Regions from separate parts of the Streptomyces sp. NPDC026672 genome, predicted to be linked through region 1. Evidence: riboswitches for the same ligand, from Rfam matches in the RefSeq annotation. Region 1 holds a riboswitch; each other region holds the start of a gene.
The links. A riboswitch is a leader RNA that binds a small molecule or an ion and turns the genes downstream of it on or off. The one in region 1 is predicted to bind cobalamin.

Region 2: another riboswitch for cobalamin. It lies ahead of AB0F77_RS00045 (ribonucleoside-diphosphate reductase subunit alpha); the one in region 1 lies ahead of AB0F77_RS16595 (prenyltransferase/squalene oxidase repeat-containing protein).
Region 3: another riboswitch for cobalamin. It lies ahead of AB0F77_RS32960 (HoxN/HupN/NixA family nickel/cobalt transporter); the one in region 1 lies ahead of AB0F77_RS16595 (prenyltransferase/squalene oxidase repeat-containing protein).
Region 4: another riboswitch for cobalamin. It lies ahead of metE (5-methyltetrahydropteroyltriglutamate--homocysteine S-methyltransferase); the one in region 1 lies ahead of AB0F77_RS16595 (prenyltransferase/squalene oxidase repeat-containing protein).

What each region holds. Positions count from the first base shown of each region.
Region 1 covers NZ_JBEZXS010000012.1:112,221-119,772, reverse strand. The annotation lists gene AB0F77_RS16615 (hypothetical protein) at 1-182, shown strand, start outside; gene AB0F77_RS16610 (hypothetical protein) at 308-979, shown strand; gene AB0F77_RS16605 (hypothetical protein) at 1,059-1,667, shown strand; gene AB0F77_RS16600 (hypothetical protein) at 1,834-2,361, shown strand; cobalamin riboswitch at 2,630-2,761, shown strand; gene AB0F77_RS16595 (prenyltransferase/squalene oxidase repeat-containing protein) at 2,890-4,347, shown strand; gene AB0F77_RS16590 (SCO2322 family protein) at 4,446-5,081, shown strand; gene AB0F77_RS16585 (energy-coupling factor transporter transmembrane component T) at 5,074-6,177, shown strand; gene AB0F77_RS16580 (ATP-binding cassette domain-containing protein) at 6,174-7,552, shown strand, end outside.
Region 2 covers NZ_JBEZXS010000001.1:5,893-13,444, forward strand. The annotation lists gene AB0F77_RS00025 (GntR family transcriptional regulator) at 1-73, shown strand, start outside; gene AB0F77_RS00030 (DUF3311 domain-containing protein) at 305-574, shown strand; gene mctP (monocarboxylate uptake permease MctP) at 571-2,181, shown strand; gene AB0F77_RS00040 (GNAT family N-acetyltransferase) at 2,274-2,780, shown strand; cobalamin riboswitch at 2,823-2,957, shown strand; gene AB0F77_RS00045 (ribonucleoside-diphosphate reductase subunit alpha) at 3,079-5,451, shown strand; gene AB0F77_RS00050 (ribonucleotide-diphosphate reductase subunit beta) at 5,442-6,461, shown strand; gene AB0F77_RS00055 (hypothetical protein) at 6,374-6,625, opposite strand; gene AB0F77_RS00060 (helix-turn-helix domain-containing protein) at 6,719-7,552, shown strand, end outside.
Region 3 covers NZ_JBEZXS010000038.1:1,464-9,015, forward strand. The annotation lists gene AB0F77_RS32955 (nucleoside hydrolase) at 1-576, shown strand, start outside; gene AB0F77_RS32960 (HoxN/HupN/NixA family nickel/cobalt transporter) at 593-1,669, opposite strand; cobalamin riboswitch at 1,698-1,883, opposite strand; gene AB0F77_RS32965 (LAETG motif-containing sortase-dependent surface protein) at 2,013-2,999, opposite strand; gene AB0F77_RS32970 (glycoside hydrolase family 13 protein) at 3,294-4,952, shown strand; gene AB0F77_RS32975 (DUF4142 domain-containing protein) at 5,352-6,050, opposite strand; gene AB0F77_RS32980 (hypothetical protein) at 6,180-6,671, opposite strand; gene AB0F77_RS32985 (hypothetical protein) at 6,858-7,274, shown strand; gene AB0F77_RS32990 (LysR substrate-binding domain-containing protein) at 7,345-7,552, shown strand, end outside.
Region 4 covers NZ_JBEZXS010000007.1:300,584-308,135, forward strand. The annotation lists gene AB0F77_RS11330 (VOC family protein) at 1-279, opposite strand, end outside; gene AB0F77_RS11335 (NAD(P)-dependent alcohol dehydrogenase) at 718-1,809, opposite strand; gene AB0F77_RS11340 (flavin reductase family protein) at 1,811-2,326, opposite strand; gene metE (5-methyltetrahydropteroyltriglutamate--homocysteine S-methyltransferase) at 2,757-5,075, opposite strand; cobalamin riboswitch at 5,243-5,466, opposite strand; gene AB0F77_RS11350 (TetR family transcriptional regulator) at 5,767-6,330, opposite strand; gene AB0F77_RS11355 (aldehyde dehydrogenase family protein) at 6,549-7,552, opposite strand, start outside.

The DNA.
Region 1 (7,552 bases):
CCCCTTCAAACCTGCCTTATCTAATTCGTCATTACGAAACGGTCCAGACCTGCATGCGGGACGCCCTCCTGGGAATCCTCACCTCGGCGGGTTTCCATGCCGAGAAGGCAGACGGGCACACCTACGGCACTGCGGTCTTCGTAAAAGACTTCCATGAACCTTCGCCCTCTACTGAATGTTGAGCGATGGCTGTACAGAGTGTTCGGGGCCGGAAAACCGCTGGCTGGCGTGCCCGTGCCGGTGAGAGCATCACCGCGGCAGGCACCAGCTTCGTCACCGTTCCCACCGCCTGCCCGGAAAGGTGATCGTGACCGCTGAGTTCGGGCTCTCCTGGATGTCCAGGCAGTGCGACTGGATGGAACAGACCCTGACCGTGCCGGAGTTGGACTGCCTCGTGGATGTCGGTCGCAAGGAGGCCCTCTTCCTCGTCGCCGAGCGTTCGGTGACGGACATACCCGCCCCGGGCCACACCCTGCTTGGCCAGGACGTACGACGTCTGCTGGACTCCCCTCTCAATGACTCCGTGCTGCGCACCGTTTGGGTCGGCGGGGCCAGAACGCACTTCGATCCCAAGTGGGAAAAAGAGAGCATGAGGGACTGGCTGGCCGGGGTCGAAACAGCGTGGCTCAACGCCGAACAGCGGGCGGACCCCGGGTTCACTCCACCCCCACCCGCACCGACCACCGACCCCGGTCTAAGCGAGGCGGTCGTAGAGGCGATCAATCGCGTGGCACCCCAACTGACAGCCACAACGGAGAATGACATCTTCCCCCTGCCCGGCATGGTGCCTGCCCTGACAGGTGTCGTCGAGAAGGCCGACGCCGACCTCGGCTTCCGGCTCTTCCTGCGGGTGCTGAAGGCATCCTTCCTGCCCATCAGCCCGCCTGATCACCATGCACTCCTGGCACTCGGCGAACGCTTCGGCTACCGGGACCTCGTCGACGAGGGCGAACTGAGTCTCGCCCCATCCTCGTCATAGACACGTCACCGCGAAGCCGAAAATCCCTTCTTCTTCAAGGGAGGAAAAGCCAGAGATGACGGCACGATTCAGTGAGTTCATGTTTGGCCTCCCGTGGCTGATGAGCTTCTTCCACCAGGACGCGCACCACACAGGGTCGACGCCTGCCGCCATCGTGACGTACCACTTCGTAGAAGAACTCGACCCCGAGGAGGTGCTCCTCGTACGCCGTGACGCACAGCAACTCGCGGACGGGCTCGATGCCGACGAGAACGCGGCCGTCTGGAAATCGTGCGCGGACAGCGGTCCGACCTTCTACCAGGTCGCCGGGGCCGAGGACGCCTCGGCCTGGATGCGGCAGGTGGTCGACCTCTGCGACGCCTGGCTGTCACGCCGGACTCCACCGCGCCACTTACCGCCGGCGGACCAGTACGACGGACCCGAACTCGCCGGCCAAGTCACGGCACTCCTACGGGAAGTACGTCACCACCTGGCCCCGAAAATGGCGGACACCCTGGAAAAGACGGTCGGCTCCTGCACGCCCGACCTCGCTTTCCGACTCCTGGTGCATGCCCTGCCGAACGCCCGTCAGGTATCGCACCGCGCCGCGATCACAGCTGAGCAGTACACCTCGTTCGTAGAGCTGGCAGCAGCCTTCGACTATGGCGAGTACGCCCTCAGCGACCTGGACGCCGTCTTCGACGGCTAGCGCAGCCCGAAACAAGTTACGGCCGGTGTGGAGGTGGCCACGGTCTCCTCCACACCGGCCGGATCATTTGTCATCGGAGACGAATGCCTTGAAGGCGCGCATCCTCGGGGCACGTCAAGTGTGTCCGATGAAGTACACCGTCCGACCGAAGAACTGGAGAACAATCGTGACCGCTGAATTCGGGCTTTCCTGGATGTCCAGTCAGTGCCATGACTTGGATCTGACCCTGACGGTGCCGGAACTCGACTGTCTTGTGGACGTCGGTCGCAAGGAAGCCCTCTTCCTCGTTGCCGAGCGCTCGGTGGCCGACATTCCCGCGCCGGGGCACACCCTGCTCGGCCGGGACGTGCGGTGTCTGCTGGATTTCGGGTTCGGTCCGCCCCCGCCCGTGCCGCCTGCCGACTCCGCTCTGCGTGAGGCGGTGCTGGAGGCCATCGACCGCTTCGCACCCCGGCTGACCGCCGCGGCGGACAAAGGCGCCTGGGACACCGTCCCTCTCCCAGGGCTGGTGCCCGCCCTGGTCGGCGTGGTCGAGGAGGCCGACGCCGACCTCGGCTTCCGGCTCTTCCTGCGGGTGCTGAAAGCGTCCTGCCTGCGCATCGGGTCGCGTGATCACCAAGTGCTCCTGGCGGTCGGTGAACGGTTCGGTCACCAGGGGCTCGTCGGCGACGGTGAACTGAATCTTGTTCCGTGACCGGGCCCGGCACACGAAGGACCTACGAGGCGGGTTCCCTTCGCCGGTATTGTCCGGATCAGGTGGTAGGGGTCGCCGTTCGGCCCGACCACTGCCGTTCGGCCTCTCAGCCCGACCGTCGACGTCGGCCCCAGCGGATGCCGCGAGCTAACCACGGCGTCGCGCCCGAGTCGGCTACTCCGGTCGAACTCCCTCACTCGTCCCGTAGGCCACTTCCAGGATAAAACGCACATAGCGATAAAGAACCCCCCAAATTCATGATCTTTTTTCGGCTTGTAGAGTGAGTCGGTCGTCATCACACCCGTACGGGGGGAAGCCGGTGCAATTCCGGCGCTGACCCGCAGCCGTGAGCCGCCGAGAGGCGGTGAGCCGGATCGCCCCGACCGGAACGTTGACCGGCTCACCACGCGCCCGGCACCCGCCGCGCGCCGCACCGTCGAGGTCTACGGAGCCGAGCCGCCGGGATGTCCCGTCGTCCCGTGCTGCCCGCCTCCCGCACCCGCACCCGCAGGGAGAGGCAGCCCACCCATGAACGTCCACCGCAGCTCAGCGGCCCTGACCGCGGTCGGCGTCACGGCCGCAATCTCGGTCGCAACCGCGGTCGGGGCCACCGTCGGGGTCCTCGCTTCGGCCGCCCCCGCCCTCGCCGCCGCCCCGGCCCTCGCCGCCGGCCCGGCCACCGCCCCGGCCTCCCCTTCTCCGTCCCCCACCCCCGCCCTCCCCTCCGGGCTCTTCGGTCGCGCCGACCCGCAGTACGACGGTGTCTGGCGGCAGTCCCTCGCCCTGCTCGCGCAGCGTTCCGTCGGTGAGCGGCCCGCCGCCGCGGCCGTGGACTGGCTGGCCGGACAGCAGTGTGCGAACGGCGCCTTCCCCGCCTTCCGGCCCGACCCGGCCGCCAAGCCCTGCGACGCCAGGACCATGGTCGACAGCAACAGCACGGCCGCCGCCGTCCAGGCGCTCACGGCCGTCGGCGGGCGGGACGCCGTCTCGGGCCGGGCCGTGGCCTGGCTCAAGTCCGTGCAGAACGCCGACGGCGGCTGGGGCTACGCGCCCGGCGGACCCAGCGACGCCAACTCGACGTCCGTCGTCGTCGGCGCGCTCGCCTCCTCCGGGGACGAACCGGAGGACGTCGTCAAGAACGGCAAGTCCCCCTACGACGCCCTGCTCAAGCTCGCCCTGCCCTGTGCGAAGCAGGGCGCGTTCGCCTACCAGCCCGACAAGAAGGGCGCCCTCACGGCCAACGCGGACGCGACCGCCGCCGCCGTCGTGGCCGCCCTCGGCAAGGGCATGGACATCACAGGCAAGGTCGCGATCAACCACGCGGGCAAGGGGGGCGCCACCACCGGCGCCACCACCGGGGCCAGCACCGGGTCCGGCACCAGATCCAGCACCCAGTGCTCCGACTCCGGCGCCCCCACCCCCGACCGCGCCGCCGCCAACGGTGCCGCCTACCTCACCCGGGCCCTGGCCGACAACGGCCACCTCACCTCCGCCCTCGCCGGCGCCCCCGCCCAGCCCGACTACGGCAACACCGCCGACGCGGTCGTCGCGCTCGCCGCGCAGGGCGGTGCCGGGCGGGCCGGGAAGCCGCTGGCCTGGTTGGAGAAGAACGCCGGGGCCTGGGCCGAGCAGAGCGGGCCCGCCGCCTGGGCCCAGTTGATCTTCGCGGCCAACGCCGCCGGGGGCGATCCGCGCGACTTCGGCGGTACGGACCTCGTCCGCGCCCTGAACGCGACCGGACCGGCGCCTGCCGCTGCCGCCGCGGAGGGTACGGCCGGGAAGGACGGGGAGAAGGCCGACAACAAGGCCGCCGACACGAACTCCGGCAAGGACTCCAGCAAGGACTCCGGCAAGAGCTCCGGCAAGGACTCGGGCCACGACTCCGACGGCTCGGGCACCAACGTGTGGTGGACCGTCGGCACCTTCCTCGTCGCCGGCATCGGCATCGGCTTCCTGATCAGCGGCCGCGGGAGGCGCAAGCCGTGACCCCCACGCGCCGCAGCCCCGCCCGCCACAGCCCCACTCATCACACCTCCGCCCGCCACAGCCCCACTCACCACACCCCCGCCCACCACACCACCCTCCTGCTGCTCACCCTGTTCGTCCTCGTGGCCGCCGTCGGTCAGGCTCATGCCGTCGGCTACCGCTACTGGTCCTTCTGGCAGCGCGACGGCGCACGCTGGACATACGCCACCGAGGGTCCGTCCACCGCACGGCCCGCCGACGGCGAGGTGCAGGGGTTCAGGTTCGCGGTGAGCGCGGACTCCGCCGACGCCCAACGCCCGCGCGGCGACGCGGACTTCGGGACGATCTGCGCGGGGACCCCGGCGCGGGGCGGGGCGAAGCGGGTGGCGCTGGTGCTCGACTTCGGTACGGCGGCGGACGCCCCGGCCGGGGAGACGCCGCCCGCGCCCCGTACCGCCTGCGCGCGGGTGGCGCCCGACGCGACGACCGCGGAGGCGCTGGCCTCGGTGGCCCCGCCCCTGCGCTACGACACCAACGCCCTCCTCTGCGCCATCACCGGTTATCCGGCCAAGGGCTGCGGCGACCAGATCGCCGACCACAAGGACCAGGGCCAGGGCAACGGCGACAACACCCCCGCCCCCGCCGCCCACAAGAACACCGGCGGCCCCTCCGTCGGCCTCCTCACCGGCGCAGCCGCCGTGCTCCTCCTGACCGCAGCCGCCCTCTGGCAGACCCGACGCCGCCGACATGCCTGACCACCCCGCACCACAACGCCCCCTCCCCCTACGCCCCCTCCACCTCCACCCCGGCGCCTGGTGGCTCTGGGCACTCGGCATGGGTACCGCCGCCATGCGGACCACCAACCCCCTCCTGCTGGGCCTGCTGATGGCGGCGACGGCGTACGTCGTCGCCACGCACCGCTCCCCCACCTCCCCCCGGTCCCGCTCCTACGCCGCGTTCGTGCGCCTCGCCCTCGCCGTGCTGGTCGTCCGGGTGGTCTTCGCGGTCGTCCTCGGTTCCGGCGTCCCCGGGACGCATGTGCTCGTCACGCTGCCCGAAGTCCCGCTCCCCCACTGGGCGCAGGGCATCCGGCTGGGCGGGCGGGTGACCGCCGAGTCGGTCGTGTACGCGCTCTACGACGGCCTGCGCCTGGCCGCGCTGCTGGTCTGCGTCGGCGCGGCGAACGCGCTCGCCGACCCGGCCCGCCTGCTCAAGTCGCTGCCGGGCGCGCTGTACGAGATGGGCGTGGCCGTGGTGGTGGCGCTCACCTTCGCCCCCCACCTCGTCGCCGACGTCCGACGGCTGCGTGCCGCACGTCGGTTGCGGGGCCGCCCCGATCGAGGGCTGCGGGGGCTGCTCCAGGTCGGCCTGCCGGTGCTGGAGGGCGCGCTGGAGCGCTCGGTCGCGCTGGCGGCCGCGATGGACGCGCGCGGGTACGGCCGCACCGCCGCCGTACCCGCGCGGGTGCGCCGTACGACCACCGCGCTCACCCTGGGCGGGCTGCTCGGGGTGTGCGCGGGGACGTACGGGCTGCTGACCGCGGAGGGCGGCGCGTACGGGATGCCGGTGCTGCTCGCCGGGGTCCTCGCGGCGCTGGCGGGGCTCCGGCTCGGCGGCCGGCGCTCGCCCCGCACCCGGTACCGGCCCGACCCGTGGGGCGTGCGGGCCTGGACCGTGGCCGCGTCGGGGGCGGCGGTGGCCGCGCTGCTCGCGTACGCCGGGGTGCGCGATCCCGCCGGGCTGCACCCCGGGGTCGTACCGCTGACGGCGCCGACGCTGCCGCTGTGGCCCGCCGCGGTCGTCCTGCTCGCCCTGTTGCCCGCCTTCACCGTCCCCCGGGAGTCGTCGTGATCCGCTTCGAGGATGTCAGCGTGACCTACGAGGGCGCCGCCGCACCAACCGTGCGCGGGGTTGACTTCGAGGTGCCCGAGGGTGAACTCGTGCTGCTCGTCGGTCCGTCGGGGGTGGGCAAGTCGACGGTGCTCGGCGCGGTGAGCGGCCTTGTGCCGCACTTCACCGGCGGGACGCTGCGCGGGCGGGTGACCGTGGCGGGGCGGGACACGCGCACGCACCGGCCGCGGGAACTGGCCGATGTGGTGGGCACGGTGGGGCAGGACCCGTCGGCGCACTTCGTGACGGACACCGTGGAGGACGAACTCGCCTACGGCATGGAGTCGTTGGGGATCGCACCGGCGGTGATGCGGCGGCGGGTGGAGGAGGCGCTGGATCTGCTGGGGTTGGCGGAGCTGCGGGAGCGGCCGATCGCCACGCTGTCCGGCGGGCAGCGGCAGCGGGTGGCGATCGGCTCGGTGCTGACGCCGCATCCTCAGGTGCTGGTGCTGGACGAGCCCACGTCGGCGCTCGATCCCGCGGCGGCGGAGGAGGTGCTGGCGGTGCTCCAGCGGCTGGTGCACGACCTCGGTACGACGGTGCTGATGGCCGAGCACCGGCTGGAGCGGGTGATCCAGTACGCCGACCGGGTCGCGCTGCTGGCCTCGCCCGGGGCGCCGCTCGTCCTGGGCGACCCGGCGGAGGTGATGGCGACGTCCCCGGTCCACCCGCCGGTGGTCGCCCTGGGCCGCCTCGCCGGCTGGGACCCCCTCCCCCTGACCGTCAGGAACGCCCGCCGCCGGGCCGCCCCCCTCCGCACCCGCCTCTCCACCCGCACCCCCACCCCGGCCCGCACGACCGACACCCCGAACGACGACGCCCCGGCCCCCGGCCGACCCCACCCCCCGACACCCACCACCGGACGGACCCCCGCGACCGACCCGCCCCCTGACCGGCCCCACCCCTCGACACCCACCACCAAACAGACCCCCGCCACCGCCCCGGCCCCTGACCGACCCCACCCCCCGACACCCACCACCGAACAGACCCCCGTGACCGACCCGCCCTCCGACCGGCCCCCACTCCCGGCGCCCACCGCCGGGCGGACCCGCGGGGGTGAGCCGGTCACGCCCCCGCCCGCGCCCGCGCTCCGGCCCCCGCCCCCGCCCGCCCGGCGGCGTTTCCTCCGGCTCCCCCGGCCCCCCTTTCCCCGCCCCGGGCGGGAGCAGGCCGGGCCCGGTGTCCCCGCCGGTGTCGCCGAGCTGCGTGGGGCCGGGGTCAGGCGGGGGAGCGTGCGGGCGCTGCGGGACGTGGACCTCGCCGTCGCGCCCGGGGAGACCGTCGCCCTGATGGGCCGCAACGGGGCCGGGAAGTCGACCCTGCTCGGGGTGCTCGC
Region 2 (7,552 bases), on a different contig from region 1:
CGAATGGGTGCGCTCGGTGTACCGCGGCGACCGCTACAAATTCGTCGCGCGCCTCAAGCGGCCCCAGGACTGAGCCAGGGCGGCCCGGGGCCGGGCCCGAACGCCCCGGGCCCGGACCGGAGCGCCGCCGGCCGCACTCGCACGAGGTCACGGTCCGGAAATGGCTCGTACGAGGTCACGGTCCGGGAAGGGGATGTCTCCGTTCGGGAGAGATATTCCGAAGGGGTCTTCCGTTTCGTTGACACCGTCACCTACATTGCCTGCGCATTACACCAGGTGATCAGCGAGGGGACGGAGCCTAGGCATGTCAGATGCGCCTGAAGTGAAACCACCGGTCGTGACACCGGTCCGCGTAGTGATCGCCCTGTGTCTCGTAGCGCCCTTCGTGGCGATGCTCTGGGTGGGCTCCTACGCCAAGACGGACCCCACGTTCATCGGGATCCCGTTCTTCTACTGGTACCAGATGCTCTGGGTGCTGATCTCCACCGCGCTCACGATGATCGCCTACCAGCTCTGGCAGCGTGACCAGCGCGGCCGTGGCCGCACGGCGTCGAAGGGCGGTGCGTCCGAGTGAAGGACGGCGTGAACGGCGTCGCGCTCGGCGTCTTCATCTTCTTCTTCGTGGCCGTCACGGTCATGGGCTTCCTGGCCGCGCGCTGGCGCAGGGCCGACAACGAGCACAGCCTCGACGAATGGGGCCTGGGCGGACGGTCGTTCGGCACCTGGGTCACCTGGTTCCTGCTCGGCGGCGACCTCTACACGGCGTACACCTTCGTGGCCGTCCCCGCGGCGATCTACGCGGCGGGCGCCTCCGGCTTCTTCGCGGTCCCGTACACCATCCTGATCTATCCCCTGATCTTCACGTTCCTGCCCCGGCTGTGGTCGGTGTCGCACCGGCACGGGTACGTGACGCCGTCGGACTTCGTGCGCGGCCGGTTCGGCTCGAAGGGGCTGTCGCTGGCGGTGGCCCTCACCGGCATCCTCGCGACCATGCCGTACATCGCGCTCCAGCTCGTGGGCATCCAGGCGGTGCTCGACGTGATGGGCGTGGGCGGCGGCGAGAACACCAACTGGTTCGTCAAGGACCTGCCGCTGCTGATCGCGTTCGGCGTGCTGGCCGCGTACACCTACTCCTCGGGTCTGCGGGCGCCCGCGCTGATCGCGTTCGTCAAGGACACGCTGATCTACATCGTCATCGCCGTCGCGATCATCTACATCCCGATCAAGCTCGGCGGCTTCGACGACATCTTCGCCAGGGCGAACGACAAGTTCACCGCGGCGGGGGCGGGCGCGGTCGTCACGCCCCCGGGCGGCCAGTGGACGTACGCCACGCTGGCGCTCGGCTCGGCGCTCGCGCTGTTCATGTACCCGCACTCGATCACCGCCACGCTGTCCTCGCGCAGCCGTGAGGTGATCCGCCGCAACACCACGATCCTGCCGCTGTACTCCCTGATGCTGGGCCTCCTCGGCCTGCTGGGCTTCATGGCGATCGCGGCGGGCGTCAAGGTGCAGAACGGGCAGCTGGCCATCCCGCAGCTGTTCGAGAACATGTTCCCGGACTGGTTCGCGGGTGTGGCGTTCGCGGCCATCGGCATCGGTGCGCTGGTGCCGGCGGCGATCATGTCGATCGCGGCGGCGAACCTGTTCACCCGCAACATCTACAAGGACTTCATCAAGCCGGACGCCACGCCCGCGCAGGAGACCAGGGTCTCCAAGCTGGTCTCCCTGCTGGTGAAGGTGGGCGCGCTGGTCTTCGTCCTGACCATGGACAAGACGGTCGCGATCAACTTCCAGCTGCTGGGCGGCATCTGGATCCTGCAGACGTTCCCGGCCCTGGTCGGCGGCCTGTTCACCCGGTGGTTCCACCGCTGGGCGCTGCTCGCGGGCTGGGCGGTCGGCATGGTGTACGGCACGGTCGCCGCGTACGGGGTGGCCTCGCCGACGCAGAAGCACTTCGGCGGCTCCTCGAAGGAGATCCCCGGCATCGGCGAGATCGGCTACATCGGTCTCACCGCGTTCGTCCTGAACGTCGTCGTCTCGGTGGTCCTGACCTTCGTCCTGCGCGCGGCCAAGGCCCCCGAGGGCATCGACGAGACGAAGCCGGAGGACTACACGGCCGACGCGGGCGACGCGGGCGTCGCGGTGGAACTCCCGCCGGCCACTGCGGGCACCTCCCACTGACACCCGGTAGAGGGCACGAGCACCCCACGACGGGCCGCCGAGAGCGACAAAATCGGCGGCCCGTCGTCCTGTCCGCCCGCACACTCGGTGCCATGGACTTCTCGATCCGCACCGCCGTCCCCGGCGACTACGCACCCCTGGGCGAGATCACCGCCCGCGCCTATCTCCACGACGGCCTCCTCGACTTCGGCGAGAGCGACGCGTACCTCGACGAGCTGCGGAACGTGGCCGGGCGCGCGGCGTCCGCGGACGTCCTGGTGGCCGTGGCCGACGGACACGTGCTGGGCGGAGTCACCTTCGTGGCGGCCGGCGGCCCCATGGCCGACATCGCCCGTCCCGGCGAGGCCGAGATACGGATGCTCGCGGTCGACCACGCCGCCCGCGGCCGGGGCGTCGGGGAGGCGCTCGTACGCGCGTGTGTCGAACGGGCGCGGGGCGTCGGAGGGTGCGGGCGGGTCGTGCTGTCCACTCAGCGGTCCATGCGCGCCGCCCACCGTGTCTACGCGCGCCTGGGTTTCGTGCGTACGCCCGAGCGCGACTGGAACCCCCTGCCGGAGCTCGACGACCTCACTCTGCTCACCTATGAGTTGACGCTCTGAGACCGGGACGACACAACATCTAGGGGTGGCTGCGCGGGGCAGCACAAGATGTATGCTCTTGCTCGCTGTCGCCGCAGGGGAATCCGGTGCGAATCCGGAACTGTCCCGCAACGGTGTACTTGCGTGTTTCCGCACGCCTGTTCAGTCCGAGGACCTGCCGACAGCGCGCCCGGCCGTCCGGTCCGGGTGCCCTGACGTCCGGGCCTCGTGGAATGGGCCGGCGGATGCGACGCCGTGTGCGCTCGTGTGCGTCCCCCTGCCCCCGTGAGGCCCCGTGCCGAGCGAGGGAGAGCCCCACGTGACCATCGCGCCAGCAGACCCGGTCTCAGCCACCGGAGTGACCGCCCCGGCCCCGGAGGCCGACGGCCCCGGCAGCGCCCTGCTGCGGACCCTGACCGAGCTGACCGCCGACCTCCCCGACGCCGACCCCGGCCGGGTCGCCGCCGCCGCGCTGCGCGGCCGGTCGGCCCACGCGGACGGGGCGGAGCTGCGGGAGCTGGCCACGGAGGCGGCCGCCGGCCTCATCTCCGAGGACCCCGCCTACTCCCGGCTCGCCGCCCGCCTGCTGGCCATCGGCATCCGCGCCGAGGCCGCCTCGCAGGGTGTCACCTCGTTCACCGGGTCGGTCGCCGCGGGCCACCGCGAGGGGCTGATCGCCGACCGCACCGCCGCGTTCGTCCGGCTGCACGCCGAGCGCCTGGACGCGCTGATCGACCGGGACGGCGACGACCGCTTCGGCTACTTCGGCCTGCGCACCCTGTACAGCCGCTACCTGCTGCGCCACCCCCACACCCGCAAGGTCGTCGAGACGCCCCAGCACTTCATGCTGCGCGTCGCCGCCGGCCTCGCCGAGGACGACACCGGCCGGGCCGTCGACGAGGTGGCCGCGCTCTACGGCCTGATGAGCCGCCTCGACTACCTGCCCTCCTCCCCCACCCTGTTCAACTCCGGCACCCGGCACCCCCAGATGTCGTCCTGCTACCTCCTCGACTCCCCGAAGGACGAGCTGGACTCCCTCTACGACCGCTACCACCAGGTGGCCCGCCTCTCGAAGCACGCGGGCGGCATCGGCATCGCCTACTCCCGCGTCCGCTCGCGCGGTTCCCTGATCCGCGGCACCAACGGGCACTCCAACGGCATCGTCCCGTTCCTGAAGACCCTGGACGCCTCGGTGGCCGCCGTGAACCAGGGCGGTCGGCGCAAGGGGGCCGCCGCCGTCTACCTGGAGACCTGGCACTCCGACATCGAGGAGTTCCTGGAGCTGCGCGACAACACCGGCGAGGACGCCCGCCGCACGCACAACCTCAACCTCGCGCACTGGATCCCGGACGAGTTCATGCGCCGGGTCGACACCGACGGGCAGTGGTCGCTGTTCTCCCCGTCGGACGTGCCCGAACTGGTCGATCTGTGGGGCGAGGAGTTCGACACCGCGTACCGGTCCGCCGAGGCCCGCGGGCTCGCGAAGAAGACCCTGCCGGCCCGCGAGCTGTACGGCCGCATGATGCGCACCCTCGCCCAGACCGGCAACGGCTGGATGACCTTCAAGGACGCCGCCAACCGCACCGCCAACCAGACGGCGACGCCGGGCCACGTCGTCCACTCCTCCAACCTCTGCACGGAGATCCTGGAGGTCACGGACGACGGGGAGACGGCGGTCTGCAACCTCGGCTCGGTGAACCTGGGCGCGTTCGTCGTGGACGGGGACATCGACTGGGAGCGCCTGGACGACACGGTCCGCACCGCCGTCACCTTCCTCGACCGGGTCGTGGACATCAACTTCTACCCGACCGAGCAGGCGGGCCGCTCCAACGCCAAGTGGCGGCCGGTCGGCCTCGGGGCGATGGGCCTCCAGGACGTCTTCTTCAAGCTGCGGCTGCCCTTCGACTCGCCCGGTGCCAGGGATCTGTCCACGCGGATCGCCGAGCGGATCATGCTCGCCGCGTACGAGGCGTCCGCCGACCTCGCCGAGCGGAGCGGCGCGCTCCCGGCCTGGGAGAAGACCCGCACGGCCCGGGGCGTCCTGCACCCCGACCACTACGGCGTCGAACCCGCCTGGCCCGAGCGCTGGGCGGCCCTGCGCGAGCGGATCGCCGTGACGGGCCTGCGCAACTCCCTGCTGCTCGCGATCGCCCCGACCGCCACCATCGCGTCCATCGCGGGCGTGTACGAGTGCATCGAGCCCCAGGTCTCCAACCTGTTCAAGCGCGAGACGCTGTCCGGCGAGTTCCTCCAGGTCAACTCGTACCTGGTGCGGGACCTCAAGGAGCTGGGCGTCTGGGACGCCCGCACCCGCGAGGCGCTGCGCGAGTCCAACGGCTCGGTGCGGGACTTCACCTGGATCCCGGCGGACGTGCGCGCCCTGTACCGCACGGCGTGGGAGATCCCGCAGCGCGGCCTGATCGACATGGCGGCGGCCCGCACCCCGTACCTGGACCAGTCGCAGTCGCTGAACCTCTTCATGGAGACGCCGACCATCGGCAAGCTCTCCTCGATGTACGCGTACGCCTGGAAGTCCGGTCTGAAGACGACGTACTACCTGCGCTCGCGCCCGGCGACCCGCATCGCCCGCGCCGCGCGCGCCCAGGCCCCGATCCCCGTGCAGCAGATCGCCGACCCCGACGCGGTCGCCTGCTCCCTCGAAAACCCCGAGTCCTGCGAGGCATGCCAGTGACCACCCGCGACACCCGTCTGCTCGACCCCGGCTTCGAGCTGACGCTGCGCCCCATGCGCTACCCGGACTTCTACGAGCGCTACCGGGACGCCATCAAGAACACCTGGACCGTCGAGGAGGTCGACCTCCACTCGGACGTCGCCGACCTGGCCAGGCTCACGCCCGCCGAACAGCATCTGATCGGCCGGCTGGTCGCGTTCTTCGCGACGGGCGACTCGATCGTGGCGAACAACCTGGTGCTCACCCTCTACAAGCACATCAACTCCCCCGAGGCGCGGCTCTACCTGAGCCGTCAGCTGTTCGAGGAGGCCGTCCACGTCCAGTTCTACCTGACGCTCCTGGACACCTACCTCCCCGACCCGGAGGACCGCGCCGCCGCGTTCGCCGCCGTGGAGAACATCCCGTCCATCCGGGAGAAGGCCGGGTTCTGCTTCCGGTGGATGGACTCGGTGGAGAAGCTGGACCGGCTGGAGTCCCGGGCCGACCGGCGCCGCTTCCTGCTCAACCTGATCTGCTTCGCCGCGTGCATCGAGGGCCTGTTCTTCTACGGCGCCTTCGCCTACGTCTACTGGTTCCGCAGCCGGGGCCTGCTGCACGGTCTGGCCACCGGCACCAACTGGGTGTTCCGCGACGAGACCATGCACATGTCCTTCGCCTTCGAGGTGGTCGACACCGTCCGCAAGGAGGAGCCGGACCTCTTCGACGACGAGCTGGGCCGACAGGTCACCGAGATGCTGAAGGAGGCCGTCGAGGCCGAGCTGCAGTTCGCGCGCGACCTGTGCGGCGACGGCCTCCCGGGCATGAACACCGACTCGATGCGCCAGTACCTGGAGTGCGTCGCCGACCAGCGCCTCACGCGGCTCGGCTTCGCCCCGGTGTACGGCTCGGAGAACCCCTTCTCCTTCATGGAGCTCCAGGGGGTTCAGGAGTTGACCAACTTCTTCGAGCGGCGTCCCTCGGCGTACCAGGTGGCGGTGGAGGGCACCGTCGACCTGGACGAGGACTTCTGATCCGTGGCCGCCCCCTCGTGCTCCCGCTCCCGCCGGGCCTCCTCGATCTGCCGGTCGATGCGCCGGTCGCGCACCACCCCGAGCAGCGAGGGGAGGGCCAGCAGGACGAGGATCGCGAGGACGGCGGCCATTCCGACGAGACCTTCGATCTGATTCGTGTTCATGGACACCACTGTCCTGCGGAACACTCCTTACCGTGAGTGGCAGGACTGCCGTATACCCTCGAATTGCTGCCAGCTCCGAGGCACACTGGGAGCATGCTGAAGAACGTGGCCGCCGTGCTGCTCGACGGTGTGCATCCCTTTGAACTCGGCGTGATCTGCGAGGTGTTCGGCATCGACCGCAGCGACGAGGGGCTGCCGGTGTACGACTTCGCCGTGGTCTCGGCGGAGGGCCCCACGCTCTCCACCCATGTCGGCGGGCTGACCGTCGCCACGCCGTACGGCCTCGAACGGCTGGAGGAGGCGGACCTGATCGCCGTCCCGGCCGGTGCCGAGTACGTCGTCCGGGACTATCCGCCCGAGCTGCTGGACGCCCTGGTCCGGGCGGTGGACCGCGGGGCCCGGGTGCTCAGCGTCTGCTCGGGGGTGTTTGTGCTCGGCGCCGCCGGGCTGCTCGACGGACGGCGGTGCAGCGTGCACTGGCGGCACGCGCGGGAGCTGGCCGTGCGTTGTCCGCGGGCGGTCGTCGAGCCCGACGTGCTCTACGTCGACGAGGACCCGGTGATCACCTCGGCGGGCACCGCCGCCGGCATCGACGCCTGTCTGCACATCGTGCGCAGGGAACAGGGCCCCGAGGTCGCCAACAAGATCGCCCGGCGGATGGTGGTGCCCCCGCACCGGGACGGCGGACAGGCCCAGTACATCGAGCGGCCGCTGCCCAAGGAGGCGTGCGACACCGTCGGCGAGGTCCTGGAGTGGATGCAGCGGCACCTCGACCGCGAGGTCACCGTCGAGCAGCTCGCCGCCCGTGCCCACATGGCGCCGCGCACCTTCGCGCGCCGCTTCCAGCAGGAGACCGGCACCACGCCCTACCGCTGGATCCTGCGCCAACGCGTGCTGCTGGCCCAGGACCTGCTGGAGGGCAGCGAC
Region 3 (7,552 bases), on a different contig from region 1:
CTCACCAACATCGCCCTGCTGCTGCGCACCCACCCCGAGGTCACCCGCAACATCGAGCGGATCGTGTTCATGGGCGGCGCGGTGGCCGGCGGCAACGCCACCCCCGTCGCCGAGTTCAACGTCTGGCACGACCCCGAGGCCGCCGCGGTCCTGCTCACCGCGGGCGTGCCGATCACGATGTACGGCCTCGACGTGTTCACCCGGGTCGTCGTGCCGGGCGCCCGGGTGCGGCGGCTGCGGGCGAGCGAGGAGCCCGGCGCCCGCCTCGCCGGCGACCTGCTGGCCCACCGCCCCGCCTCCCCCTACGACGACGGCGCCGACCCGGCGGGCGGCCTCGGCGACGCGGGCGCCGTGTGCGCGGTCGCCGACCCGGCGGGCCTCACCACCCTGCCGCTGCCCGTCGAGGTGTCCCTGGCCCCCGGCCCGACCCGCGGCCAGACCGTCGTGGACCGCCGCCCGCGCCCCGGCGAGTCCGAGATCCACGACGGCGTCCGCGCACAGCCCCTCGTGGACGTCGCCCTGGACGTCGACGTGGACCGCTACGTCCGGCTCTACCTGGACACGGTGGCTCCCTAGAAACCGGCGGCGGGCGCTACTCCCCCGCCGGTACCGCCCAGCGCTGCTCCACCTTCGCCACCTTCCAGTACGTCAGCGCCGCCGCCCACACGAGGACGAACAGGGCGACGACGACGTACCCGACGTTGTCGAGGTCGAGGCCGGCGATCCGGTCGGTGATCCCGTCGCGCAGACCGAGCTTGTCGTGCACCACGCCGACCAGCTCGATCGTGCCGATGAAGAACGCCACCGCGATGGACAGCCCGGTGATCGTGAGGTTGTAGAACACCTTGCGCACCGGGTGGGAGAACGCCCACTGGTAGGCGAAGTTCATGAACGTGCCGTCCAGCGTGTCGAACAGGCTCATCCCGGCGGCGAACAGCAGCGGCAGGCACAGCACCGCGTACCAGGGCAGGCCGGCCGCCGCGCCCGACCCGGCCATCACCATCAGCGTGACCTCGGTCGCCGTGTCGAAGCCGAGCCCGAACAGGAAGCCCAGCGGGTACATCTGACCGGGCCGGCTGATCGACCGGGTCAGCCGGCCGAGCACCCGGTTCATGAACCCCCGCGAGTCCAGGTGCCGTTCGAGGGCCCGCTCGTCGTAGGTGCCGGCCCGCATCGCCCGGAAGACCCGCAGGATGCCCGCCAGGGCCACCAGGTTGAGCGCGGCGATCAGATAGAGGAACGACCCGGAGACGGTCGTGCCGACCAGACCCAGCGTCCGGTGGGTGCGCGAGCCGTCGTTCATCAGCGTGCCCGCGAGCCGCGCGCCGCCCGCCACCAGCGCGGCCATCACGACCACCACGCTGGAGTGCCCCAGCGCGAACCAGAACCCCACCGACACCGGCCGCTTGCCGTCGGCCATCAGCTTGCGGGTGGTGTTGTCGATCGCGGCGATGTGGTCGGCGTCGAACGCGTGCCGCATGCCCAGCGTGTAGGCGGTGACGCCGAGGCCGACCCCGAACGCCCGGGAGCCGATCTCGTAGTGCCCGGGGGCGACCAGGAGGAAGAGGACCCCGAAGGCGGCGACGTGCAGGGCGGCTATCACCGCCAGCAGCCCCGCGGCCCGCACGGTGTCCTCGCGTCGCCAGCGGAAAACGGCAGCGTCGGTCATCGGGTTCACGCTCCAGCACCTCGTGGATCACTTCGTGAGCTGCCGTGGCCGGTCTCCTGGCTTACGGGGTGGTGCCTTCGCCGTCCCTGCCTTCCCGGTCGTTGGACCAGTGGCCCGGCTGCTGCCGGACGGGACGGGAACTCCCCGATCACAGTGGCGAGGGCCGCGTCGACCTTCCATCGACTTCCCGAGCACCACGGCCCGTCCACCGTAGGCGGCACGGGCCGTTCCCGCCCAGCCCGACGGGGGACGGGTAGGGAAGATCACAGAGGGTGCGGAGCGGAACGAACGGGGCGGGCGGCCGGTGCCCCCTCGTGGGGTCCGGCCGCCCGCCCGCGCGGGATCAGCCCTGCTGGGACGCGCGCTTGCGCTTGGTGAGGAACACCAGGGCGCCGCCGCCGACGAGGAGCACCGCGGCGCCCCCGGCGATCAGGCCCGTGTTGCTGTTGGCACCGGTCTCCGCCAGGTCGCCGCCACCGCCGTTCGGCGCGGGCGCCGGGGCGGTCGACGAGCCGGACGCGCTCGGCGCCGGGGTGTCGGCCGTCGGCGTGCCGGAGGCGGGCGGGGTCGACTCGCCGGCCGGCGGGGTCGTCTCCTCGGCCGGGGTCGACGGCGTGCCGGACTCCGGGGCGGACTCGGTCGGCGTGGCGGGCGTGCTCGGGCTGGCCGGCGGCTGCGACTCGGTGCTCGTGCACTCCTTCGTGCCGCCGTTCCAGGCCGCGATCAGCTTGTCCTTGATGACCGGGCGGTCCGGGCCCTTGGGCAGCTGACCGTGCTCGAAGCCGTCCTTGGTGTCCAGTCGGCCGTCGAACTTCACGGCACCGCGGTACAGGTCGATCTGCGCGAAGCAGCCCGCGTCCGGCACGGCGATGTCGAGGGTGTCGGTCGCGCCCGGCTTCACGGTCGCCGTGTCGAAGTCGACGAAGACCTGCTCGCCGGAGGTGGCGAAGGTGGCGCCGTGGGCGCGGTACGAGGCGAGGGAGGCGGTGCAGGAGGCGGCGTCACCGGCGGCGCGCACGCTGACGTGCACCTTGCCGTCCGCGGTGGGCTTGAGGGCCTGGTCGTCGACCCGGACGGAATCGAAGAAGCGGGTGCCGTCGAGGGAGAACTCGCAGCGGTCGGTCCCGGTCTCGGTCCCGGCGCCGGTGCCGGGCTTGTAGGAGCCGCCGGACTTCCAGCCGTGGCCGCCGGCCGCTCCGTGGGACCCCCCGTGGGACCCGCCGTGGGCCCAGGCGCCGGACGCGGCGGCGACGGTGGCGGCGCACAGGGCGAGCGTCGCGGCGCCCGTCCCCAGCAGGCGGCTCGCGGAGGCACGTCTCGCTATGGACATCTGAATCCCCATCTCAGAACCCGGGAGGACGGACGCGCGAGGGTCCGTGGTCCCGGAAGCCATGAAGGCGTAACGAAGCAGAAGAGACACCGGGCGCATTGGTCACACGCGCCCCGGCGTGCCCTCATGGTGGTTCGCTCCGGCGAAGGCTGTCAACCTGCCGTGACACAAGGGCACTTCCTGGTTCGTCACAACTTCATCACACAGGGAATGATCCGCTCCGGTCGGGAGGAAGGTTCGTGATCCCGGCAATGTGGACAGAGTTCACCCTGTCCACCCCCGAAGGGAGCCCGCGTGACCGACCTCTCCTCCAGGAACCCCGACTGGTGGCGGCAGGCCGTCATCTACCAGGTGTATCCGCGCAGTTTCGCCGACGCCGACGGTGACGGACTCGGCGACCTCAAGGGCGTCACCGAGCGGCTGGGGCACCTCGCCGCGCTGGGCGTCGACGCGCTGTGGCTGAGCCCGTTCTACCCGTCGGAACTGGCCGACGGCGGCTACGACGTGGCCGACTACCGCGGCGTCGACCCGCGGCTCGGCACCCTGGACGACTTCGACGCGCTGGTCGCCGAGGCGCACCGGCTCGGGCTGAAGGTCGTCGTCGACATCGTCCCCAACCACACCTCGCATCTGCACCCCTGGTTCGAGGAGGCGCTGTGCGCGCCGCCCGGCTCCCCGGCCCGCGACCGCTACGTCTTCCGGTCCGGGCGCGGACCCGGGGGTGAACTCCCGCCCACCGACTGGGAGTCGGTGTTCGGCGGCAGCGCCTGGCAGCGGCTGCCCGACGGCGACTGGTACCTGCACCTGTTCGCGCCCGAACAGCCCGACCTCAACTGGGACGACGAGGAGGTCCGCGCCGACTTCCGCACCACGCTGCGCTTCTGGTGCGACCGGGGCGTGGACGGCTTCCGCGTCGACGTCGCCCACGCCCTCGCCAAGGACCTCACCGAACCGCTGCGGGACGTGGGGGACATCGGGGCGACGGGAGAGGAGTCGCTGCTGCGGGTGCCGCCCGGCAGCCACCCGTACTGGGACCGCGACGAGGTCCACGAGATCTACCGGGACTGGCGGAAGATCCTCGACGCGTACACCCCGCCGCGCACGGCGGTCGCGGAGGCGTGGGTGCCGGCGGCGAGACGCGCGCTGTACGCCCGCCCGGACGAACTGGGGCAGGCGTTCAACTTCGAGTACCTCCAGTCGGGTTGGGACGCGGACGAGCTGCGGGGCGTGATCACCGAGTCGCTGGCGACGGCGCGGGCGGCGGGCGCCTCGGCGACCTGGGTGCTGTCCAACCACGACGTCGTGCGGCACGCGTCGCGGCTCGCGCTGCCGCCCGGCACCGACGAGAACGCCTGGCTGCTGTCCGGGGGCGGGGCTCCGGCCGTGGACGCGGCGGCCGGGCTGCGGCGGGCTCGGGCGGCGACGCTGCTGATGCTCGCGCTGCCGGGGGCGGCGTACGTCTACCAGGGCGAGGAACTGGGGCTGCCCGAGGTCGCGGACCTGCCCGTGAGCGTGCTCCAGGACCCGGTCTGGGAGCAGACCGACCACCGGCGCAAGGGGCGCGACGGCTGCCGGGTGCCGCTGCCGTGGACGCGGAGCGGGCCGTCGTACGGCTTCGGGTCCGGGCCGGGGTGGCTGCCGCAGCCGGCGTCGTTCGCGGCGTACGCGGTCGAGGCGCAGGCGGGGGTGGCCGGGTCGACCCTGGAGCTCTACCGGGCGGCACTGCGGCTGCGGCGCAAGCTGGTGCCGGCCGGGGAGGCACTGACCTGGACGCCCGGCGGACCACCCGGCGTCCTGACGTTCACCCGCTCGGACGCCTGGCGCTGCACGACCAACCTGTCACCCGACCCGGTACCGCTCCCCCCGGGCGAGGTCCTGCTGACCAGCGGAGACCTGGACGAGCGGGGGACACTGCCACCGGACACGACGGTGTGGCTGGGGGGAGGGGTGTAGGGGCCCGGGGGCCTGTCGGGCCGACGGGGGCGGGGGGGGGCTGGGGGGCTTGGGGCGGCGCGTGCAGCCGGGTGTGCGGGGCGTTCGGGCGGCCGTGGGGTGTGACCGGGACGCGTGTGGTCCGGGGGGTGGGTCGCTCGGTCGGCTGAAGAGCGGGGCTGGGGCGGCGTGCGTAGCCGACTGCGCGGGGCGTTCGGTCGGCTGTGGGGGTGTGATCGGCGGCGCGTGCAGCCGGGTGTGCGGGGCGTTCGGGCGGCCATGGGGGCGGCCACGGGGTGCGACCGGGCCCGGGGGCGGCCTGGAGCGGTCCGTGGTCGGTCCGGGGTCGCTCGCTCGGCCACGGGGTGTGACCGGGGTCCCGGGGTGGGCGGGGCGGCCCGTAGTCGGTTCGTGGGGTGGTCAGCCGATCGTGGGGGTGGGGCTGGGGGCGGCCGAGGAGCCGGGGGCGGGTGGGGTGAGGACCACCTGGGGCTGGCCCGGGGGCGGCGGGGGCGGGGTCATGTCCGAGGCGGGGAGCTTCGGCGGAGTGGTCTCCTGGAACAGCACCTGGTCGAAGTCGACCAGCCCCGTCTTCTCCATGACCGTGATGTGGTCGAGCACGGTGACGTTGGCCTGGTCGGCGAGCGCCCGCACCAGCGTGTTCTTGGTGGTCGAGCGGATCTTCGCGACCGTGTTGAAGATCTGGCCGTGCGTCACGCGCAGGATGTTGGCGAAGTCGGTGTCGAACTTCTTGCCGCTGTCCGCGGTCAGCGTGTTCACGAAGCCCTGCTGCTGGGGGCTGGGCTGGTTCGGGATGGTGATGTTCAGCTCGGGCGCGATCTTGCGGCAGCTCGCGTCGAGACCGGCGTGACCGGAGATCAGGTGCTGGCCGGCGGTGATCACGGCCTTGCTGGTGCCCTTCTTCAGGGCCAGTTGCCCGACGGGGTACTCCCACAGCCCGGCGGCCCGCACCTTCACCACGAAGTCCCGGTCCCCCTCGGTCAACGGCCCCCACTGCGTCTGGGCGATGACCCGACTCGGCGAACTCGACACCGTGCTCACACCCAGCATGCTCGGGTAGACGAGCGCCGAGAGCGTCAACACGAGCGCCCCGCCCACAAAGAGCGCACTCATGGCATTCCGAGAAACCCGCACCACGCCTCCTGCGACCAACGCCAGTTGCCGACTCGTACGAACCGGCCCCCCGCCCCTCGTCTTTGGCGTTGGTAAAAAAACGGAGCGACGCGGTCAGTAACGCAGCGCTGTCGTCACCGTGGTCGTCGTACGGGCCGGGAGGGTGTGGGTGCTGCGGGCCGTCGCCGTCGAAGTGGCGCCCGCGGGGACGTCCTTGAGGGTGACCACCACCGCGTCGACCGGCTTGCCATGCTGGTCCTTGTAAGTGACCTGCACCGCGAAGGACTTGGCGGAGCCGGCCGTGTTGCGGGCGGTCACCCCGACCGTGGTGCGGCCGTCCGGGGCGGCGGACGGCGCGGACAGCCGTACCTCGTCCCGCGCGTCGACGCCGTCCTTCACCTCGGCGAGCCGCCGCCCGGCCTCCGCCGTCGCCGACGCGAACGCGCCCGACGCCTCCGACGCCAGCGAGGCCGCCGCCGACGACGCCTTGCTCGCGGCGGACGACGGAGGCTCACCGTTCGTGTCCGAGCACGCCGTCAGCGCCGCCAGGGACACGGCCGCCGTGAGCACGAGTCCCGTCGCCGTTGCCGTCCTGGTCGTCGTCATTCCCTCACCTCCGTGGACGCGCGGCCCCCTTCCGGTCCAGTCAAGGGCCCCGCCCCCGCGCCCGCACCTCGATCACCCGTTCGGAGTAACCCCCGTGGTGGGCGGGGCGCGCCGGCCCGATCGTCGTAGGCAAGTCGTAGGCAACAGGACGACAGGGGGAGGTCACACCACACGTGGAGGTACGGCATGGCACAGCAGGCGCATTCGACGCACCCGGTGAACAGCGGCTGGGTCACGGGCGGACTCGTCTTCGCGGGCGTCCTGATGCTGGTGCACGGCATCCTCGCCATCCTCCAGGGCATCTCCGCGATCGCCGCCGACGACGTCTGGGCACGCATCGGCGGCTACGTCTACAAGATCAACCTCACCGGCTGGGGCTGGATCCTGCTGATCCTCGGCGTCGTCGCCGTCATCACCGGCGTCGGCATCCTCCGCCGCATGGAGTGGGCACGGGCCGTCGGCATCGCCCTGGCCGCGCTGAGCCTGGTCCTCCAGTTCCTCTTCCTGCCCTACGCCCCCGTCTGGGCCATCGTCATCATCGCCATCGACGTCTTCATCATCTGGGCCCTGGCGGTGTACGAACCGGAGCCCAGGACCGTCTGACCCGCTCGGCCCCGCTCGGCCCCGCCGCCCCCGTGCGACCCGTCCTCCCGGGCGTGGTGGCATGGGGGGCATGGAGCTGAGAGAGCTGAGGGCGTTCGTCGCGGTGGTCGAGGAGGGCGGGCTTTCGGCGGCCGCGCGGCGTCTGCACGTGAGCCAGCCGGCCCTGTCCCAGACGGTCGGCGGGCTGGAACGGCAGTTGGGGGTCAGGCTGCTGGTGCGCGGCAGCACGGGGGCGCGGGCCACCGAGGCGGGGACCGCGCTGCTCGGTGAAGCCCGCG
Region 4 (7,552 bases), on a different contig from region 1:
CAGGTTGGAGGCGCCCTGCACCGCAGGACTGTCTTCAGAGTTCAGGGTTCCCGTACCCATGATGCCCTGAGAGTCGCCCACGGACCGTGCCGTCAATTCCGCTGCTGCCGCAGGATCTCCGACTGCGATCCGGTGATGTTCGTCGTCGTACGTGATGAAGGCGCCGGCGGGACTCTCGAAAGTGATGCGTCCATCGAGCACCTTCACATACCAGTCTCGCATTTCGCGGACTCGTGAGGTCCACAGCACCACGTGTGCCAGTTTTGTCGGTGAGACCATGATGATTCCCTTTCAGTGGGGGGAGGGCAGTGGCGCTGACAAAAGTTTGTGGGGCTCGTCATGTCGAGCCGAGACAAATAGTGCTGCAGTCACGGCTGATGCAGGCACCCGACGTCGAGGTTAGCTGCGGTTCAGGCAGTAATCCACCAAGCCGTAAGTAGCTTACAAATAGTAAGCTAATGGGTCGGCACCAGGGTGCCGTCGACGATGTATGGCCCCCAGGCGGGACCGGACTGTAGTCGGCGTCGGCGCCGGCGCCTCGCAGGCGTTCCCTTGGTCTCGTCCCTTATAACGGCCTGCATGCGCCAGGTGCCGATGGCAAGCCGGTATCCAGCTCGTCATCGGCACCTGGGCCGGAGGCCGTCTCTCAGCGAGGGGTAGGCGCGAAAGAGACGACGTGGTCTTTCGACAGCCAGACGTCACTGTCGTTGGCGGGCCTCAGCCCTGCATCACCAAAACTGGTTTGGCTGCTTCCCCTGACAGGGCATCAGCTTCCGCCTCGTTGATGTCCTCCAGGCGGTAGTGCCGAATCATGCGGTCGAAGGGGAATCTGCCCTGCCGCCACCAGTCGATCATGCTGGGTATGAAACTGTGCGGCTGAGAGGATCCCTCGATCACATAGGTCAGTCTGCGGCCACTGAGTTGCACCGGTCGCAGAGCCAAACGGTCAGCGCCGCCCGCGACCAGCGCGATGGTTCCGCCCGGGCCAGTGAGGCCGACGGCGGCTTCCATCAGTGCCGCCACCCCGGTCGTATCCACGCTGAAGTCAAAGGTTCCCGCTCCGCCCAGGAGGCGGCTCGCCGTATCGGCAGGCAGGTCCGCTTCGGCGACGGTGGCACCGAGCTCCAGCGCGAGCCGTCGTCGCTGCGGTGAACGATCGATCACCGCGATGTGCCTCGCCCCAGCCAGCTTGGCGGCCAGGACCGCGGAAAGCCCGACCGCTCCCGCTCCGAACACCAGGATGGTCTGGCCGGCTTCGAGGCCGAACTCGTTCAGGACGATTCCCGCACCGGTCTGCACCCCGCAGCCCAGTGGCCCCACCAAGTCGAGCGGTACGTCGCGGTCGATCACAACGGCGTTGCGTTCGGTGGCGATCGCATACTGGCTGAAGGACGATTGAGCGAACCACCGGCTCGTGAGGCGCGCGCCGCTCTTGTCCCGCGCGACACCACTGCCGTCCACACGCTGCCCGGACAGATTCCTCTGCCTGAACTCTGCGCAGTACGCGGGTGCAGCACGCCGACAAGACTCGCAGATGCCGCAGGAGTCAAAGGTGAGCACCACATGGTCGCCGGGTCGCACGGTTGTCACGGCCGATCCCACCCGTTCGACGACGCCCGCGCCCTCATGACCGAGCACCGCCGGCAGGAAACCAGGTTCCTGCGCCCTGCCGAGCAGATCCGTATGACACATCCCTGTGGCTACGATACGCACCAGCACTTCCTCGGGGCGCGGATCCGCGAGGGAGACTTCCTCGATCCGGTACGGCTGGTCACCCGAGCGCAGTACTGCGGCGAGCGTCTGAGTCATGTCAGATCCTGGCAGTAGGTCGGCCGACGACGCGGCGGAACTCGCTCCGGTGGAACAGCAGCGGTTCCACGGGCGCCTGTCCGAGGACGTCGTGCACGGTGAAGAAGGCGACGTCGTGGTCCCCTGCCGTGGTGACGTCTGCGATCGTGCAGGTCAGCATGAGCGCGCTGTCAGCTATGTGCACGGCTCCCCCAGGGGCGGCCGTCCAGTCCACGTCAGTGAACCGCCCCTGCTCAGGGCCGGCCAGGACGCGGCAGAACTCCGCATGCTGCTCCGCCAGCACACTGATGCCGATGTGTGTCGCCCGGCGCAGCCGGGCCCACGTGCGCGACCTGCTGCCGAACGCGACACTCACCAACGGAGGTTCCAGCGAGACGGACGTGAAAGAGCTCGCGGCGAGACCGACGGGCTCACCGTCGACAAGCGCACACACGGCGGTCACTCCAGAAGGGAACAGTGAGAACGCCTGGCGGAGGTCCGTGTGATGGGCGACCGGGGACGGTGCCTGTGTCGTCATGGCTCAACACCTCTGAATCGCTTGCTCGACGATCCTCAGCTTCGGGCCCAAGGCGCACAGTTGTCGACGCAGATCTTCCGTGCTGTGGAATGGAGGTACATTTCCTTCACTTTCCACTGTGCGGAAACGTCCCCGCAGGGCACGGTCGAGACGCTTCGGGCCCCGCTCACCGCGGTGAGCCTCCAGCCCTTCGTCACCCCGCACCTGTGCGTGGAAACCCTCCGGCACACCGACACGGCCTGAAGCCCGACCCCAGGCCGCTCCCGCACCGCCCAGCGCACGGTGGGCGTCACGCCGTGCCGGGCAAGGCAGGGCCGTGGCTGATACGTTCGCCGATGCCGATGCCGATGCCGATGCCGATGCCGATGCCGATGCCGATGCCGGGGGAGGGGCGGCAGGCGCGGCCTCCCCCGGCCGGTGGGGCCTGCGGTCAGGACGAGGAGAGTTCCTCGCGGACCGTGCGGGCGGCGGTGACCAGGTTGTCCAGGGACCGGCGGGTCTCGGGCCAGTCGCGGGTCTTCAGCCCGCAGTCGGGGTTCACCCACAGGCGTTCGGCGGGAATCGCCTTCAGCGCGGTGCGGAGCAGTGCAGCGGCCTCCGCGACGCTCGGGACACGGGGTGAGTGGATGTCGTACACACCGGGTCCGGCTTCGCGCGGGTAGCCGTGGGCGGCGAGTTCGCGGGCGACCTGCATGTGGGAGCGGGCGGCTTCCAGGCTGATGACGTCGGCGTCGAGGTCGTCGATGGCCTGGACGATGTCACCGAACTCGGCGTAGCACATGTGGGTGTGGATCTGGGTGTCCGGCCGGACCCCGCCGGTGGTGAGCCGGAACGCCTCCGTCGCCCAGGCGAGATACGCGGCGCGGTCGGCCGCACGCAGCGGCAGGGTCTCGCGCAGGGCGGGCTCGTCGACCTGGATGACCGAAGTCCCGGCCGCTTCCAGGTCGTTCACCTCGTCGCGCAGGGCGAGGGCGACTTGGCGGGCGGTGTCGCCGAGGGGCTGGTCGTCGCGGACGAAGGACCAGGCGAGCATGGTGACCGGTCCGGTGAGCATGCCCTTGACCGGCTTCTCGGTGAGTGACTGGGCGTACGTCGTCCAGCGCACCGTCATCGGCTGGGGGCGGGAGATGTCGCCGGCCAGGATCGGCGGGCGGACGTGGCGGGTGCCGTAGGACTGCACCCAGCCGTGCTGGGTGGCGAGGTAGCCGGTGAGCTGCTCGGCGAAGTACTGGACCATGTCATTGCGTTCGGCCTCGCCGTGCACGAGGACGTCCAGACCGGCCTTCTCCTGGAAGGAGATCACCTCCCTGATCTCGGCCCTGACGCGCTCCTCGTAGCCGTCCGTGTCGATCCGGCCCGCTCGCAGATCGGCGCGGGCGGTGCGCAGCGCGCCGATCTGGGGGAAGGAGCCGATGGTGGTGGTCGGCAGCACGGGCAGGCCGAGGTGGGCCCGCTGGGCCGCCGTGCGTTCGGAGTAGGGCTGGGAGCGGCGGGTGTCGGTCTCGGTGACGGCGGAGGCGCGGGCCCGGACGGCCGGGTCTCGTGTGATCGGCGAGGTCGTGCGGGAGGCCAGGTCGGCGCGGTTGGCGGCGAGTTCGCCGATGATCGCGTCGGTGCCCTGGGCGAGGCCCTTGGTGAGCGTGACGATCTCGGCGGTCTTCTGCTTCGCGAAGGCGAGCCACCGCAGGATCTGCGGCTCGATGTCCCGCTCCCGGGCGGAGTCCAGCGGCACGTGGAGCAGGGAGCAGGAGGCGGCGACGTCGACCCGGTCGGCCAGTCCGAGCAGAGTGCCGAGGGTGGCCAGGGACTTGGTCAGGTCGTTGGCCCAGATGTTGCGGCCGTTGACGACGCCGGCGACGAGCCGCTTGCCGGGCAGACCGCCGACGGCCGCGAGCGCGTCGAGGTTGGCGGCGGCGGACTCGGTGAAGTCCAGCGCGAGCCCGTCGACGGGAGCCTTGGCCAGCAGCGGCAGCGCGTCGCCGAGCCGGCCGAAGTACGAGGCGACCAGGAGCTTGGGCCGGTCCGTGAGAGCGCCGAGGTCATGGTAGGCGTGCGCGGCGGCGTTCAGTTCGGCCGGGGAGCGGTCCTGGACGAGGGAGGGTTCGTCGAGTTGCACCCACTCGGCGCCGGCCGCGCGTAGATCGGCGAGGACTTCGGCGTACACCGGCAGTAGCCGGTCGAGGAGGGTGAGCGGGTCGAAGTCCGCCGGTGAGCCCGGGGCGGGCTTGGCGAGCAGGAGGTAGGTGACCGGCCCGACAAGCACCGGACGGGCGCTGAGCCCGAGGGCGAGGGCTTCCTTCAGTTCCGCGACCTGCTTGGTGGGGTCGGCCGTGAACACGGTGTCAGGGCCCAACTCGGGTACGAGATAGTGGTAGTTCGTGTCGAACCACTTCGTCATCTCCAGCGGGGCCACGTCCCGGGTGCCGCGGGCCATGGCGAAGTAGCCGTCCAGGGCGTTCGCTGCGACGGCGGGACGGTGGCGTGCGGGGATCGCGCCGACCATGACGGTGGTGTCCAGGACGTGGTCGTAGTACGAGAAGTCACCGGTGGGCACTTCGTGGATGCCGGCCGCGGCCAGCTCCTGCCAGTTGGTCCTGCGCAGTTCGGCGGCCACGGTCTTGAGGGCTTCGGCGGTGACGAGGCCCTTCCAGTAGCCCTCGACGGCCTTCTTCAGTTCCCTGTCCGGGCCCTGCCGGGGGTAGCCGTACACGGTGGCCCGTGCTGCCGCGGGTGCGGTCCTCGTGGTCACGGAGATCTCCTTCGCGAGATGAATCCCTGAGATCCCGGGTGACGGGACGCGAGCGCGAAGGGGTGACGGACCGGGCGGAAACCGACCTCGCGCGTCACAGCGCGGTCGTCCGCCGGGTATGTACGCCGACCCGCCCACGAAGTCACCGGGATGTCCGCGCACGAGTCGGTCGTACGCGGGCAACGGGCAGGTCTTCGGACTTGCGGGCGCGTCCTCCTGACGGAGGACTCCTACTGGCCGTCGCTTCCCGGACCCGGTACGTCGGGCCCAGTGCGTATGACGGCGGTCGTTCCCGCTCACCGCTGCGGGGCAGTCCCGGATTTCCACCGGGTTCCCTCTTACGACGCATCCCGCCTGGCGGACGGGGCGAACCAGCTGCACCAGTCACCCTACGGGCCCGTTCACGGACGCGGTGTGTCACGTCCAGCATCCGGATGGTGAGGTGGGCAACAAGGGGTGGACGACGCGGAATGTACGGGGGCGACAGGGCACCGACATCGTGAGCGTCCAGGACACGGACAGCGCTCGGACGCCGCAGGCCCCGGTCTCGACAGCGGCGGGCGAGGAGGTCCCCGACCGTCGCCTCGCCTCCGGGGGGATCGATACCGACACCTGCACTCCGGCACACGAAGGAACGGTGGTGCACCGCAGGGGTCCACGGTGACGTGCCCGCGAGGTCGGCGGGCCGGAGTCACTGGTCCTGCGCGCCCACAAGGGTGTTGAGCAGGGGCAGGAGTTCGTGCAGGGGCGCCGCCTTCAGCGCGGGCAGGGTGTCGGTGCCGCGGGCGAGGAACACCCCGATCAGCGCGGCCGTCAGTAGCTCCGCACGCAGTTGGGCGTGCTGTACGCCCTGGGCGTCGAGCCGTCGGCGCACCGGATCGACGATCCGGTGGTGCAGTTCCTCGCGGGCCGCGCGATCGGCGGCCGCGTCGCCGAAGGGGCCCACGGCGACCTGATAGATGGGCCCGGGTCCTTGGTGTGTCGCCTTCTCCGCGAGATAGGTGAGGTGCGCGGGGTCGAGGAAGTCGGACGCCGGATCGACACCGCGCTCGGCGTGGAGGACGGCGATGTACAACTGCGCCTTGCCGCCGAAGTAGCGCGCGATCATCGTGGGGTCGACCTCGGCGCGCTCACCGATCTCCCGGGCGGTCGTCTGGTCGTATCCCCGGTCCGCGAAGAGTTCGGCCGCGGCCTTCAGGAGCCGCTCCCGGCTTCCCTCGGCGTCACGGCGGCGCTTTGTCTGGTTGGCGGTCACCGGTGCATTCTCGCAATTCCCGGCTCCGGTGTCAGCCTGCGCCGGCGGGCATGACCTGCGCGATCGGGCGCGGCGGAGGTGCGCGGTTCCCCGGGCGATTCGTTTCGTGACGTTTCGCCACTGCTCTGCGAGGCCGAGGGCCTGCTTCACCACCACAAGCACCCCTGTCCGGGGTGGGCAGCCGGTCCAGACGAAACCGTCCAGGCCGTTCGGCGCCGCTACGGTAGCCGTGGAGCTGGGGTGTGCTGAATGCTGATCCAGTGCGGGGTGGTGTACTCGTCCACGATCCACTCGCCACCGGACCGGCCGACACCGGAGTTCTTCTCCCCGCCGAAGGGCATGTGCGGCTCGTCGTACGCGGAGGCGTCGTTGACGTGCGACATACCGGCTTCGACGCGCTGGGCGAAGCGGACGCCGCGGTCGAGGTCCCGGGTGAAGACGGCGCTGGACAAGCCGTATTCCGTGTCGTTGGCCAGGCGCAGCGCGTCGGACTCGTCCTCGGCCCGCAGGATGGTGATGACCGGACCGAAGACCTCCTCCCGGGCCGTGGGCGTGGCGGAGTCGCCGAGGACGACGGTCGGGGGCAGCACCAGGCCGGCCGGACCGACCGGGTCACCTCCGAGGAGGACCGTGGCCCCGCTCTCCCGGGCCCGCGAGATCTTGGCCCGGATGCCCTCCAGTTGACGGCGGTTGATCACCGGTCCGACGAATGTCTTCGGGTCCGAAGGGTCGCCGTAGGGCAGGTCCTTGACGCGCTCCACGAACCTCTCGATGAAGGCGTCGTAGATCGGCGCCTCGACGATGAGCCGGTTCCCGCTGGTGCAGATCTGTCCCTGGTTCGCGTAGGCGCTGTAGGCGGCGCCGTCGACGGCCTGCTCCAGGTCCGCGTCGCCGAGGACGACGACCGGGGCGTTCCCGCCGAGTTCCAGGGCGAGCCGCTTGATGCCCGCAGTCCGGGTGATGTGGCGGCCCACGGCCGTGGAGCCGGTGAACGAGATCACGCGGGGGACGTCGCTGGCCGTGAGCGTGTCGCCGAGGGCCGCGGCGTCCTCGCGCGCGTGGGTGATCACATGGAGGACGCCCTTCGGGAGCCCCGCCTCCTCGAGGATCTTTGCGTGCAGCAGACCGCCGGTGACGGGGGTGTCCTCCGAGGGCTTGACCACGACCGTGTTGCCGAGCGCGATCGCGGGTGCCATCGCGCGGCCCGTCAGGTAGAAGGGGA